2 regions of the Flagellimonas sp. L-11 genome follow, and region 1 is predicted to be linked to the other one. Evidence: riboswitches for the same ligand, from Rfam matches in the RefSeq annotation. Region 1 holds a riboswitch; the other holds the start of a gene.
The links. Region 1 has a riboswitch for cobalamin ahead of AC13CC_RS17485 (TonB-dependent receptor plug domain-containing protein). Riboswitches for the same ligand answer to the same signal wherever they lie in the genome.
Positions count from the first base shown of each region.

Region 2: linked by a shared signal. The riboswitch ahead of metE (5-methyltetrahydropteroyltriglutamate--homocysteine S-methyltransferase) and the one ahead of AC13CC_RS17485 (TonB-dependent receptor plug domain-containing protein) in region 1 are both predicted to bind cobalamin.

Region 1 covers NZ_JBSXNR010000081.1:128,844-136,583, reverse strand. Annotated here, with positions in the region: gene AC13CC_RS17500 (ABC transporter ATP-binding protein) at 427-1,206, opposite strand; gene AC13CC_RS17495 (FecCD family ABC transporter permease) at 1,206-2,237, opposite strand; gene AC13CC_RS17490 (ABC transporter substrate-binding protein) at 2,238-3,389, opposite strand; cobalamin riboswitch at 3,659-3,889, shown strand; gene AC13CC_RS17485 (TonB-dependent receptor plug domain-containing protein) at 3,959-5,821, shown strand; gene ribB (3,4-dihydroxy-2-butanone-4-phosphate synthase) at 6,302-7,441, opposite strand; gene AC13CC_RS17475 (LptF/LptG family permease) at 7,438-7,740, opposite strand, start outside.
Region 2 covers NZ_JBSXNR010000057.1:88,295-96,034, forward strand. Annotated here, with positions in the region: gene AC13CC_RS09180 (PAS domain-containing protein) at 92-583, opposite strand; gene AC13CC_RS09185 (cysteine-rich CWC family protein) at 692-976, opposite strand; gene metE (5-methyltetrahydropteroyltriglutamate--homocysteine S-methyltransferase) at 993-3,314, opposite strand; cobalamin riboswitch at 3,477-3,683, opposite strand; gene rocD (ornithine--oxo-acid transaminase) at 4,113-5,357, opposite strand; gene rlmD (23S rRNA (uracil(1939)-C(5))-methyltransferase RlmD) at 5,593-7,005, shown strand; gene AC13CC_RS09205 (DUF6452 family protein) at 7,036-7,554, shown strand; gene AC13CC_RS09210 (DUF6048 family protein) at 7,535-7,740, shown strand, end outside.

The DNA.
Region 1 (7,740 bases):
TCTTAAACTTGATACTTGAGTTTGTCATTCCTGTGAAGGCAGGAATCCATTTTTTAAAGAAACCTGGGAACACATCACAAAGTAGATTTCTCACGCTCTCGCTGGTCGGTTCAAAATGACAATGAAACAATTGGTGGCCATTCTAGAAATTCGTGTCTGCCGTGGGTAGGAAATTTACTTTGCTGCACTCGTCTCCTCTCTAATCTCCCCAAAGGGGAGAAGTTCCCTTCTTTGGAGAGCCTGTCCCGAACTTGTTTCGGGAGATTATGTGAGGACTTCCTATCTGATTGCCTTTTTAAAACCCATGATCTCTTGCCCGTTTACCGTAGTCAGGCTTCGGAATCCCATAAGAGTCAGACCTTGAAACATGGTTTTACTGGCAGACAGACAAGTTTAGGGTGAACGGGATTTTTGTTGGTTATAAATTTACTTAGTCACCTTAAACGAACCTGTCTTGGCATCAAACTGTACCATTTCCGAAGGAAATAAACGGTCAAAGTATTTTTGTTCAATAAGTTGACACGGGTCGCCAAACGGATGGTCTTTTCCATCCAAAATCAATATGCGGTCACATAATTGAATGGCCAATTCAATTTCGTGGGTTGTAAAGAGAATGGTTTTCTGTTTTTCGTGCGCCAATTCTTGAAGCATTTTAAGGATTTGCACTTTGTGGTACAAATCCAAATGGGTGGTTGGCTCATCCAATAAGATCAAAGTGGTGTCCTGAGCCATGGCCCGCGCCACCAGCACCCGTTGTAATTGTCCGTCGCTGATTTCGTGACATTTACGGTGTTTGAGTTCTTTCAATAAAAAAGTATCCAAACTATCCTTGATCCGATGTTTGTCGTCTTCGGTCAATGTGCCCAACCAATTGGTGTAGGGTTGCCTGCCCAAGGCGATTAATTCTTGTACAGTCAAGTTTTTGGAGGCAGGCTGCTCGGTCAAAACCACACTAAGCTCCTTAGATAGGGTAGATGATGTATATTTTTCCAAATTTTTGCCTTTCAACTTGATGTTTCCATCAAGTTTAGGCTGAAATCCCCCCAAAGTGCGCAACAAGGTCGATTTTCCAATACCGTTGATGCCCACAATTCCGCACAACATTCCAGTTTCCAACTCAAAATTGATGCGCTCAGCAACTATTTTGGATTCGTACCCAACGGTCAAATTTTTAACGGACAGTATGTTTTTGTTGTTATTGGACATTAGAACATCATTTTACGTTTGCGCACCAAAAGCCATATCACTACAGGAGCTCCAACCAAGGATGTAATGGCGTTTATGGGCAGCACACTGGCGGAATTGGGCAATTGCGCCAAAGTATCGCACAGGAGCATTAAAATGGAACCATAGAGCATTACGGCGGGAATCAGTACTTTGTGTTCCATGGTATCAAAAATTTGGCGGGTAAGGTGTGGAACAGCGAGTCCAACAAAAGCAATGGGCCCTGCAAATGCGGTTATACCTCCTGCCAACAGCCCAGTGGCGATAATTATGGTCAATCTGGATTTTTTTAAGGAAATTCCCAAACTCTGTGCGTAGTGTTCCCCTAAAAGAAAGGCGTTCAACGATTTTATGGAAAGTATACTGAGCAAAACTCCCAAGGCAACGATTACAAGCAATAAAAGTAACTGCCCTGTTGAAAGGTTGCCCACACTTCCAAAGGACCAAAAGATGAAGCGTTGCAGGTTCTCGGCACTCGAAAAATAGGCCAACACACTTACAATTGCGGAGGTGATGCTGCCGAACATCAGTCCAATGATCAACAAAGCCATGGTATCTTTCACGCGTTGGGCAACAATCATTACTACGGAGAGTACCAAAAAACTACCAATACTTGCGGCAATGGCCAGGGAAACATCACCCAAAAAAGAGATGGAAGTATATCCTGCCAACAACGAAGCGCCCATCAAAAGTAAGGCGGCACCCAAACTGGCCCCAGAACTAATCCCCAGTACAAAAGGGCCTGCCAACGGATTTCTGAACAGGGTTTGCATTAAAAGCCCACTCAAGGAAAGTCCTCCGCCCACCAAAATGGAGGTAAACGCCTTGGGAACCCGATAATCCCAGATAATGTATTCCCAAGATGCAACTTGCGAAGTTTTTCCAAAAAGCGTGGATAGCATATCTGTAAAAGGAATAGAAACGGAACCCGAACTAATGTTGAGAAGACAGGACAGCATCAATGCCAGTATCAACAACAGAAAGGAAAACCGGTATGTTTTTGCTCCTTGCATTTATTGTAATGGTTTAATGAACAGCAATTGATGCTCGGGCAATAGCTCCGGGTGCAATATTTTGATGAAATCCCTCAAAACAATATCTGGGCGGTGCGGTGCCAATTCGTAAAAAATAAGCCCGCCAGTTTCTCCCTTTTCAATGGCGTTTGAATACACTTTTTTATTGGCGAAGGCATAAAATTGTTGGTGATGGGTGTTGGCATTGCTCAATTCCTTATAAGAAGTTTGGGAAGAAGGGTTAAACCAAAATTCGGCATCTTGTGCCTGCTCCAAAACGGACTCCAAACTAAGACCAATGCTTCCCGTTTCTTCGGTGTTGGACCAAAGATAATCGGCATTGGCATCTTTCAGGAACTGGGCCATCCAACTGCTGCCTCCTGCCACGTACCAAACGTCTTTGTATAATCCGCCAGTTAGCACTGTTGGTCTGGATTTTGCTTTTTTTGCCAATGCAGCGGCCTGTTTATAGGATGCTTCAATTTCGGTAAAAATGCTATCTCCCAATTTTTCTTTTTGAAAGAAGGGCGCAAAAAACTTCACCCATTCTGCTTTGCCCAATGGGGTCTGCTCCACCCAATCGCCATTGTAAACCACGGGTATTCCTGCTCGTTCTAAAATATGATACGCCTTGTTTTCTTCGTTAATACTGAATCCGATGATGAGCTCAGGGTTCAGTATCAGCACCATTTCTGTGTTGAGGACATCGTTCATGCCCAAGTTTTGAATTTGACCGTTTTCCACAAGCTTTCTTGCCTCTGGTGAAGAAATGTAATCGGTGTTGGGAAATCCGACTATGTTTTTGAGTTCCCCGAGTTGCTTTAAAGGCTCTATGTGAGTGGTTGAAGTGAGCACTATTTTTTCGACCGGGGTACCCACAATGGCATCATATTCACCTTGCGGGAAAGTAATCGATGGTAATTTTTCTTTAGGTACCAAGGCATATTTAAAGTTATCGGCCCCAGGCCAAGCTGCAGTGACTTCAATAACGGTGAAATCGGCTTCTTTTTTTACCGTAAAACCCGTTGCATAGGTTATGGAGGGTGTTGATCCCTGTTTTTGAGCAGGTTGCGATTTTTTTTCTTGCTTGCAACCTATCAACCAAACCAAAAGGAATCCCAAAAATAAAATTGATTGCTGTTTTTTTGCCATGAACCAAAAGTAAGATTATTTAAATATTTCTGTAGTTTGATGAACCTCATCATTAAAGTCAAAATTGTCATGTTGAGCGTCCCGAAAGTTTTCGGGAAGACACCTCACCTATTTTTTCAATAATATAATGACACGAATTACATGAATTTTCTCGAAGGAAAGGTGGGTTGGGATGCTAAACGAATTCTTCGGCTGCGCTAGGATGACAGCTCAGATTGACAGATGAAATCATTTTAAACTTTTGCATAAAAGATTAAACAGATTGATTAGCTTTGGCCACGAATTTTGGTTCGCACGGATTTTTTCCGTGGGATTAAAAGGGAATCCGGTGCAAAACCGGAGCTGTTCCCGCAACTGTAAGTATGTGCCGAACCGGCACCGATGTTTTAAACATAGGTGCGCAGTAGGCGATTGTCTCTTCTTCAAAACCACTGCCCGATGGGTGGGAAGGTAGGAGGCAAAACACAAGCCAGGAGACCTGCCAGATTCAAACAAACAATGTTAAACTTTCGGGATAAAAGTTTACGTATGAATATCATACTATTCTCCCGTTTATTCAATTAAACGAAATGAAAAAAAATCATTTATGGTTAATTACCGCCCTTTTGGCGGGTAATGGAATTTTTGCGCAAAACGTACAGCAAGATTCACTTAAGGTGCAGCGACTGAACGAGGTTGTTGTTAGCGATTCAAAATTTGAGTTGAAAAGAGAAAACTCAGGTAAAACGGTAATCAAGATTGCGGCCGAAGAAATGCAGCGCAACCAAGGCAGGACAGTTGCGGAAATCATCAACACCAAAAGTGGTATCGAGATTGCCGGTAGCCGTGGTAGGGATGGCGATGTGCTTGGGGTTTATGCCCGTGGTGGCCGTGGTCGTCAGGTTTTGGTGATCATTGATGGTGTTCGGGTGTCGGACCCCTCCACTTTTTCGGCGGAGTACGATCTTCGGCTGCTTTCTCCAAACAGCATAGAGTCCATCGAGATCATGAAAGGGGCTGCCAGTACACTTTATGGTACCAATGCGGTTACGGCCGTGATCAACATCACTACGAAAAGGGCTTCAAAACAAAAGATTGCAGGAAATTTTGAAACAAGTGTGGGCACCAATCAAACAGCAGATGACCAAAATTATAATTTAGGGAGTATTCAAAATTCGGCAAATGTGAACGGTACTTTGGACAAGTTTACCTACGGGGTGGATTTTTCCAATAGATATAAAAGCGGCCTGTCAGCTGCAGTAACGCCGGAGAATGAGGAGGATATTTTTTCACATTACAGTGCCAATTTAAGGCTTGGGTATCAATTCTCTGATGCTTTTGGGGTTCAGGTTTATGGAAACCAGACCAAGTTTAAAAATGAGTACGATGCCACACAGGCAGAAGCACCTAATTTGGGTGAGAATGAGCAGCAAAGAGTCGGGTTGTCATCCGAATATGGCTATGGGAAAGGTTCGGTCCATCTAAATACAGCGTTTACCCATTATGAGTCCGTGGCCAATGATACCTTTGGCGAAAGCACCACCGAGGGAAGCAATTGGGTGTTGGACCTGTACAACAAATATGTTTTTGGTGAGCAATTCCATACCATTTTAGGAATGAATTACATCAAGGATGAAGCTATTTTTACAGAAGATGTTGATTTTACCATTGTGGATCCTTATGCCAATGTCGTGTATGTTTCAGATTTTGGACTGAACTTGAATGTGGGTGCCAGATGGAACAATCACTCTGAATATGGAAACCATTTTGTGTATAATGTGAATCCTTCTTATGTTTTTGACACTGAAAACGGATATGTGAAAATGATGGGGTCTTATGCCACATCGTACATCACACCGAATTTAACGCAATTGTTCGGTGCCTTTGGCGGGAATCTGGAGTTGGAACCTGAAGAAAACTCGACCATTGAGGGGGGTGTTGAATTCAAACTCAATGAAAAGTTGAGAATTAGCACTGTTTATTTTGATAGAAATGAAACCAATGCCATTGGGTACGATGCCAATTTTATGAGTATTAACATTGCGGATGAAATTGATGCCAATGGGGTAGAGGTGGAAACTACGTGGTTGCCTTGGAGCACTTTTAGCGTTAATGCCAATTACACCTTCACGGAACGCAAAGGGGACAATGCCATCCGTATTCCAAAACACAAAGCCAATGTGTCCTTGTGGTACCAGTTTTGTGAGAGTACGAGTGCATCGTTAAGCTATGCTTATACAGGTGAACGGTTTGATACGGATTTTGCAACCTTTACGGATATTGCTTTGGAACCTTTTTCTTTACTGAATTTTTCCATTGGACACGAACTGATCAAAAACAAGCTAAATGTGTTCGTAAATGCGGACAATTTGTTGAATGAGGATTACAGGGAATTGCTTGGATTCACAACTCGTGGCCGAAATTTTAGGATGGGTCTCAAACTGAACCTTTAATAAAGCCCATATGTAACATCAATTTTTGTGAACCTGAACTTGTCCGTCTAATGGGCTGGTAAGTTCAGGTTATACTTTTGATTAATATTTTAGAAGTACTAGTTTTATTAATCCCAATTAAATGGGCTTAAGGTTTGTTCTTTTGAATACCTCACTGGCTTGTCCCGAGGTAGTTCATTAATATGGTAGTTCTGAGTGAAACGAAGAATCTCTTTTTCGATACAAAGATAAGGCACGCCTGACCACTGACTTTCGACATTTCAACCTTAGTTTATCCTGAGCGTATCCGAAGGCCTCAACGTGACACTTCATGCATCGAGCATCAAACTACAATAACCTCTGCCTAACAACAGACATGAATTACACAAATGGCCACGAATCAGTTAATCTTTACAGTAATGAGAGTAATGCTTTTTGGTTGAAAGATTCTCCAAATGTTTTACACTTTCAGAATGACAAACTTGAACTTGTATTTGTCTATTAGTAATTCACATATTCCACTATCTCAAGACCATAACCAACCATGCCCACACGCTTGGTTTGTCCGGAATTCGTCAATAATCGAATCTTGGAAATATTGATATCGTGAAGTATTTGTGCACCAATGCCAAAGTCCTTGTTGTCCATTTCAATCTTTGGAGCCTTGTTGATTCCCCCTTCCTGAAGCTTTTTGAATTCGGACAATCTACTCAATAGGTTCATGGATTGGTTTTCTTGATTTATAAAAATAATGGCACTTTTTTCTTCGGCGTTCAATGCATTGAACATGCGTTGCAGTGTCTCATCCGGATTGTTGGTCAAAGTGCCCAGCATATCATTGTTCACTAGGGTGGAATTAATACGGGTAAGAACAGGTTCTCCACTTTTCCAATTTCCTCTTAGCAAGGCAATGTGTACTTGATCGTTTGTTGTCTGCTTATATGCCCGAAGTCTAAATTCTCCGAATCTGGTGCTTATGTTAAATGCCTCTTTAAGTTCTATAAGGCTATCGTGTTCCATGCGGTACGCAATCAAATCCTCAATGGAAACAATTTTAAGGTCAAATTTTTTGGCAACCTTCATCAATTGCGGCAATCGTGCCATGGTTCCATCCTCGTTCAAAATTTCCACCAAAATACCTGCAGGTTCCAGCCCGGCCAATCTTGCAAAGTCTATTGCAGCCTCGGTGTGCCCGGTACGCCTTAATACGCCTCCATTTTTTGCCCTGAGCGGAAAAATATGTCCAGGCTTTCCCAGTTCGTGGGGTTTGGTGTCTTTGTTTACAAGGGCACTAATGGTTTTGGCCCTGTCATGTACCGAGATACCAGTTGTGCATCCATACCCCAATAAATCCACGGAAACGGTAAACTGGGTTTGGTGCAATACCGTATTGTTTTGTACCATCATGTTCAGCTCCAGTTCCTCGCATCTATCCTCGGTTAAGGGGGCACAGATAAGCCCACGGCCGTGCATGGCCATAAAATTGATCATTTCGGGGGTAACTTTTTCGGCAGCAGCAATAAAGTCGCCTTCGTTTTCCCTGTTTTCATCATCCACTACAATAATTACCTTACCGTCTCTAACGTCGGCAATGGCTTCTTCAATGGCGTTTAGTTGTATTTTTTTGTTCTTGGCGATCATTGATCTTCAGCTTCTTTATCTTTCTTTTTAAATATTGATTTAATCCGGTCTATAAAGTGACCAAATCCTACTAACCCCTTATCCGCAGTTGCACGTCTGGTGAGAGATATGCCCAAGGGCAGCATAATCATTGTTGGGAGCCAGGCCCCAATGGCGGGGTGAATGTTTCCTTCCTTTGCATAGTTGCCGGCAAATACACCAATAAAATAATAGGTTAAAAATAAAATAATAGCGACCACCATGGGCAATCCCAATCCTCCTTTACGAATTATAGCCCCTAAAGGTGCACCTACAAAAAA
Region 2 (7,740 bases), on a different contig from region 1:
AAGTAGCTACCGAATCACATACTAACCCCCTTGCGTTGGAAATCTGTAAAAAACAATGGCACCAAATAAAGGAAAAGAAAGTGTTTCTTACTTAAGCACTCAATAATTCTCTTTCCATGGCTATAAAATGGGTCAGCTCTTTTTTTGAATCATAAAGCGGTAGTATTTTAATCTGGCATACATAGGATTCCCCGCTCTTTCTATAATTTACAATGGATCCAGTATAGCCATGCTTACGATGTAACTGTTCACCAATGTCCTTAATCTTGTTTTTTGAGGTCTGCTCTCCCTGAAGAAATGTAGGCTTTTTTCCCAGAGCGTAGTTTTTGGCATAACCGGTCATCTCTGTAAACCCATTGTTTACCCAAATAATTTGTTGATCAGAGCTTGTTAAAACCAAGGCATCATAAATTTCTTGCCTTAGCACATCTTGAATATTGGGCCCAATATTTCCCTTGAGTATGTATTTTAATTGTTCTATGTCTGTTTCCTTTTTTAATTTTTTTATGAGATGATGGTACGTCTCTAAATACAGATCAAAACTGAGCAAAGGTGAAATGTATGTGCTGTTTTCTTCCTTCATAACTTTAATTTTTGATAGTTTGTATGCCCGCGGCAAAAGTTACCTCATCCATAAGAATCGATATGTTTCCTTCGAATAAAATGCTGGTTTATGGGTTTTTCTATTCATTCAATTACTTCCATTGCTCTTCCTATAATAAACTCCTAAAATTTTTCTGAGGGATTGCTGGTGCTTTACGTTTTGATACTCCAATTTCAATTGTCTCAAACATTGTGCGCAAAGACAATCGGAATACTTAAGGCTAATATACTCCTGCTCTTCCTTGTTGATCGCAACCGCACTACATTGGCATAGGGAGATAGATCCCACCTTGCATTCGAACTGTGCATTGCATCGTTGACAATATGTTTCCTCGTGTTGTGCCATAAGCAAAAGGGGCCAATGGCAAGCCATTGGCCCCTTAATAGTTTTAATTGGTAGGTGCTCCCTCAACTTTTCTCATCTGTTGAGCTGCAGATACCATAAGTTTTAAGGCACTCTTGGTCTCTTCCCAACCACGTGTCTTGAGCCCACAATCCGGGTTTACCCAAAGTTTGGATGCAGGCAGTACATTCTCCGCTTTTCTCAAGAGTTTCAAAATCTCATTTAAAGATGGAACCCTAGGAGAATGGATATCATACACACCTGGCCCTATATCATTGGGGTAATCGAACTCGGAAAAAGCATCCAACAGCTCCATTTGCGATCGAGAACATTCTATGGTAATCACATCGGCATCCATATCGGCAATGTTCTTAATTATATCATTGAACTCAGAATAGCACATGTGCGTATGGATTTGCGTGGAGTCCTTCACTCCGCTTGTTGATAGTTTAAAGGCTCCAATGGCCCAATCCAAATAAGTTTCCCAATTCTTTTTACGCAAGGGGAGTCCCTCACGTATTGCAGGTTCATCCACCTGAATAATCTGTATGCCCTCTTTCTCAAGATCGACCACCTCATCCCGGATGGCTAGGGCAATCTGGTTGCAGGTGGAAGAACGTGGCTGATCATCTCGAACAAACGACCACTGTAAAATAGTGACCGGACCTGTGAGCATCCCCTTTACTGGCTTTTCGGTCAATGATTGCGCAAAGGATGTCCAGAACACCGTCATTGGGCTTGGTCTTGAGACATCCCCAAAAATGATAGGGGGCTTTACACAACGGGATCCATAACTTTGCACCCAACCATTTTGAGAAAAAACAAACCCGTCCAATTGCTCCCCAAAGTATTCCACCATATCGTTGCGCTCAAATTCACCATGCACAGGCACATCTAGTCCAACCTCTTCTTGAAAAGCAATGGCATCAGTAGTTTCCTTTATCAGAAAATCAACATACGCCTGTTCGCTCAGCTCTCCCTTTTTAAACAATGACCTGGCCCGTCTTACCTCTTGGGTCTGGGGAAAAGAGCCAATGGTGGTCGTGGGAAACAGGGGCAAATTTAAGTGAGCTTCTTGAAGTACCTTTCTTTTTTTAAAAGGGGATTTTCTGTAGAAATCCTTTTCATGAAGCTGTTCCACCCGCTTTTTTACCTTGGGTTTATGAATCAATGTGGAATTTTTTCTCTTTTCCATTGAAGCCAAATTCGCTATAAAATGTTGATGGGATTCATAATTGGGGACACTAGCTAAAAGCTTCAGGCTTTGGAGTTCTTCCAATTTTTGCTTGGCAAAGGCCATCCAGTCCTTTACATCTTCGTGAAGCACTTGTTCATTTTTCTCAAGCTCCAAATCATATGGAACATGAAGCAGGGAACATGATGGGGACAAGATCACACGTTCTTCCCCTAGTTGTGTCTTTGCCTTTTGAACAAACTCCAAAGAAGTTTTAAAATCATTTTTCCATACATTGCGACCATCGACCACACCCAAGGACAAGGATATTTTTTTATTGAGTTTTCCCAATTCCAAGACGGTGTCCAATTGATTCGGGCTTCGCTTAAGATCCAGATGAAGGGCACAAACAGGCAATGATAGTGCCGTATCCAGATTATCTCCAAAATCTCCAAAATAATTGGCCAACAGCATTTTTAGGGTAGGAAACGCTGTCGCGATTTCTTGGTAAACTTTTTTGATGGCTTCTTGTTCCTTGTCCGAAAGGTCTGTGGATAGTATAGGTTCATCAAACTGTATCCAAGTTGCACCTGAATCCAACAATCGTTTTAAAATGGAACAATATATGGGAAGTAGTTTGGGCAAAAGATCCAGCCTATGAAACCCTTCTTCTTTTTCTTTTCCCAACAATAAATAGGTAACAGGCCCCAGAATCACAGGCTTGGTGTGTATTCCCATTGCCTTTGCCTCATTAAACTCATCGACGATCTTTGATGAAAGCAGTTCAAATTCTTGGTCTTTGGTAAACTCTGGAACGATGTAATGATAATTGGTATCAAACCATTTGGTCATCTCCATGGCAATAACATCCACACCATCTTTCTGCACCCCCCTTGCCATGGCAAAATAGAGGTCCAAAAGAGTACTCTTGGTGTCCTGTGCATTCTTGTACCGTTCAGGGATAGCACCAACCATGAGGATGGTATCCAGAACTTGGTCGTAAAAGGAAAAATCGTTCGAAGGGATAAGGTCGATTCCCTTTTGCTTTTGGAGTTTCCAATTTTCCTCTCGGATACTCTTACCAGCATGGAGCAGATCTTCCAAAGTAATCCTGCCCGACCAGTACTTTTCGCAAGCTCTTTTTAGCTCACGGTGGGCCCCGATTCTTGGGTAGCCCAAATTGCTTGTTTTCATTGCTAAAGCTTTTATAAAATTGAACAATTAGATAAAAGCTCCTTAGCTCAACTTCGCAATGCCTTAAACAAGAAGAACGCTATATTTTCTATAGGAAAACCCAGAGAAAGAAATAAACACGCCCGACTTGCCCTTAACGCGAAGGCACCGTCAAAATCCTACAATGTAGGAACGATATGGGCAGATATCCTGGCTTGTTCGATTCCTACCGGCCTTCTCGCCCCCACTTTGAGGACAATGGCACTATTGGTAAAAACATACTATCCCGTAAAACAGGATCGGACTTACAGTTGCGCGTCAGCTCGTGATTCTCACACGATTCCCTTTTAACCCCAACCTTCGAAGGGGACCCTTACCGCTATGATAAAGAAATTAAGTAAAGAACTTATTGAAATGTAAATGTAGCCATTAAAATTATTAAGGGATAACGAATAGGTAAATTATCTTTCATCCCACAGTCCCCATTTACTTTTTCTTGTTGATTATGTTTGTACCTAATAATAATTTACTTCATTGCCATAAAATGCAATATTATATTTAAACGCCAATCCAACACTTACTTTGAGGGCACGGTGATTTTAACAAACGTATTGGGAATTCCATACCAAGCCAGTATTTTTTGTTAGAAATCAGCTAGGTGTTATGAAAAGAAAAGGTCTAAAAAGCTTATTACCTGAGTCAGTTCGAGCGCAGTTGAGAACCTAAGTCAATTTGATAATCAATGGGTTTCGACTGCACTCAACCTGACAAAATCAAAATTTTGCTGCTTTTTAGACCTTTTTATATTTTTATTTTAATCTACTTAGAAAAATCCTGTAGCGTTTTGATGATTATGGAAACACAATCCATCAACTGCTCTCGGTTCATTACCAAAGGTGGTGCAAAACGGATAATGTTGCCATGCGTTGGTTTTGCCAACAATCCATTCTCCTTCAATGCCATACAAATATCCCAAGCGGTCGAGCTCTCTTCCGTATCGTTGATTACAATGGCATTGAGCAACCCTTTGCCACGTACTTTAACCACCAAATCGCAAGATGGGATAAACTTGTTCAACGCTGCGCGGAACAATTCCCCCAATTCTTCGGCATTCTGTGCTAGATTTTCTTCCTTAATCACCTCCAAGGCGGCCGTACTTACCGCAGCGGCAACTGGATTTCCACCAAAGGTGCTTCCGTGGCTTCCAGGAGTGATTACTTCCATAATAGGGTCGTTGGCCAAAACTGCAGAAACCGGATAAACCCCTCCAGAAAGGGCCTTGCCCAAAATCAAAATATCTGGCTTCACTTCTTCATGGTCTACCGCCAACATTTTGCCCGTTCTTGCGATACCGGTCTGAACTTCATCGGCAATAAAAAGTACATTGTGTTTTTCGCAAAGGGCCTTGGCTTTTTTCAAATATCCTTCTGATGGCACATAGACCCCGGCCTCACCTTGAATGGGTTCCACTAAAAATCCGGCAACGTGTGGATTACTTTTTAGGGCATTTTCCAGTGCTGTCAAATTATCGTATTCGATTTTTACAAAACCTTCGGTATACGGGCCGTAATTATTTCTCGCCACTTCATCATTGGAGAAAGAAATAATAGTGGTAGTTCTGCCATGAAAATTGTTTTCGCAAACAATCACTTTGGCTTGGTTTTCTGGGATGCCTTTTTTCTGGTAAGCCCATCTTCTGCATACTTTTAAGGCGGTCTCAACGGCCTCTGCCCCTGTGTTCATGGGCAACAACTTATCAAAGCCAAAGGTTTCGGTTGCGTATTTTTCGTACTTGCCCAACATATCATTATAAAAAGCCCGCGAAGTCAAGGTCAATGTTTTTGCTTGCTCCATCATGGCACCAATAATTTTGGGGTGACAATGTCCTTGGTTTACGGCAGAATATGCGGAGAGGAAATCATAATACTTTTTTCCTTCCACATCCCACACATAAACCCCTTCACCCTTGCTCAAGACCACAGGAAGTGGGTGGTAATTGTGTGCTCCGTACTTGTTTTCCAACTCTATCGCTTGCTGCGATGTTAAATGATCTAAAACAGCCATTTCATTAAATGATTAAAATTGATAAAATAACCATTCCTACTGTACCTTTATTCTTTCGAAGTTTCGAAAAAGCAGCGTGGGAGAGAAATCATCCCTTGGAGTGCCCGCAAATTACAAATTAATCGGTGAAAATGTAATTTTTCAGAATGTGATTCCCGATTGAACCACCGAAAGTTTAGATGCAATTTAAGAAGCTGCGTTCTGTGAAATACCAAAAAGAACTTACTTTTGCGGCATGCGTAAAAACAAAAGGAGAAAAACGTTTGAAAACGTAGAGGTTGTCGATGCCGGTGCAAAGGGAAAATCCGTGGGCAAGGCCCCTGACGGACGTGTAATTTTCCTTACCAATGCCGTTCCCGGAGATGTGGTGGATGTAACGACCACCAAAAAACGAAAAGCCTATTTTGAAGGGGTTGCCACCAACTTCCACACCCTTTCCGATAAAAGAACCGAACCTGTTTGCGAGCATTTTGGTGTATGTGGCGGCTGCAAATGGCAGCACATGGGGTATGAGCATCAGCTCTATTTTAAGCAAAAAGAGGTCGAGAACAACCTTAAGCGCATTGGTCATCTCGATCTTCCGGAAATAACCCCCATTCTAGGTTCTAAAGAGCAGTACTTTTACAGGAACAAGATGGAGTTCTCGTTTTCCGATAGCCGATGGTTGACCCAAGAGGAAATCAACTCCGATATCGAAATTGAGGACAGAAATGCATTGGGATTCCATATTCCTGGCATGTGGGACAAGATTTTGGATATTAAAAAGTGCCATTTACAGCAAGACCCTTCCAATGCCATACGGTTAGAGGTGAAAAATTTTGCCAATAAAAATGGCCTCACCTTTTTCAACCCCAGAAGACAGGAAGGACTTTTAAGAACGTTGATGATGCGAACGTCATCAACCGGGGAAATTATGGTGCTCGTACAATTTTTCGAAGAAAATACACAGCATCGCGAACTGCTCCTAAATCATTTAAAGGAAACATTCCCGGAGATAACTGCCTTGCTCTACGTCATCAATTCCAAAGGAAACGATACGATTTACGATCAGGAAGTAATTTGTTTTGCAGGCCGTGACCATATTTTTGAGGAAATGGAAGGGCTTCAGTTCAAGATCAATGCAAAATCATTTTATCAAACCAATTCGGAACAGGCCCATGAGCTCTATAAAGTAGCAAGGAATTTTGCTGGACTCACCGGAGACGAATTGGTATACGATTTATATACTGGAACGGGGACCATAGCCCAATTTATATCTAAAAATGCAAAAAAGGTTATTGGTGTGGAGTCCGTACCCGAGGCCATTGAAGATGCCAAGGCCAATGCGCTTCACAACAACATTTCCAACGCTGAATTCTTTGTCGGCGATATGAAAAATGTGTTCAACGATAGCTTTATTTCAGAACACGGTAAGCCCGACGTGATCATAACCGATCCTCCACGGGACGGCATGCACAAACAGGTGGTGGAACAACTCTTGCAAGTAGCCTCACCTAAAATTGTGTACGTAAGCTGTAACAGCGCAACCCAAGCCAGGGATTTGGCTCTTATGAAAGAAAAATACAAAGTCACCAAGGTGCAACCCGTAGATATGTTCCCGCAGACACACCACGTTGAAAATGTTGTACTTTTGGAAAAACGGGTGTAGTTTTTGAATTAAAATCCACAGCTAACCGGAATGAAGAAAATAATCCCCATCCTACTTATTGCATCAATGCTCTATTTTGTTTCATCCTGTGAAAAGGATGATATCTGCGTTGAGGGTGACACACCACTGATGGTCATTGGTTTTTTTAACATTGATGATACCACTGCAGTAAAAAGAGTTTCATCGATACGAATCAAAAGTTTGGATATAGACAGTATTTTGACCAATGATTCTTTTAGTGACAGAGCAAATTCGCCAGATTCATTGATGGTTCCCTTAAGGAGCAGTGCAACAAGTACCATGTACCAGATTATTTCTGGTTCACGGGATGATGATGAAACGGAACAGGAAATTGGAAATATTGACACCTTAACCATTTCTTACGACCTTGGTGAAGCTTTTATCTCAAGGGCCTGCGGGTTTGTATTCAATTATAACAACATCACCGTTGCCGTACCGGAAAGTGCCGAGAATTGGATCCAAGATATTAAGGTCGTTCAACCTAACGTAGAAAACACCGATAACATCCATGTCAAAATATTTCATTAGCATTTTTATTGGCCTGCTGCCAATTTTGGTGCAAGCACAAAGTGAACCTATCGACCTTCAACAAAAGGATACAATTGAATATAAAGATCAGTATGGGCTTCGCGTAGGTGCAGACATTAGCAAATTGGTACTTTCCTTTATGGATGAAGATTACACTGGGCTAGAATTGGTGGGCGACTACCGACT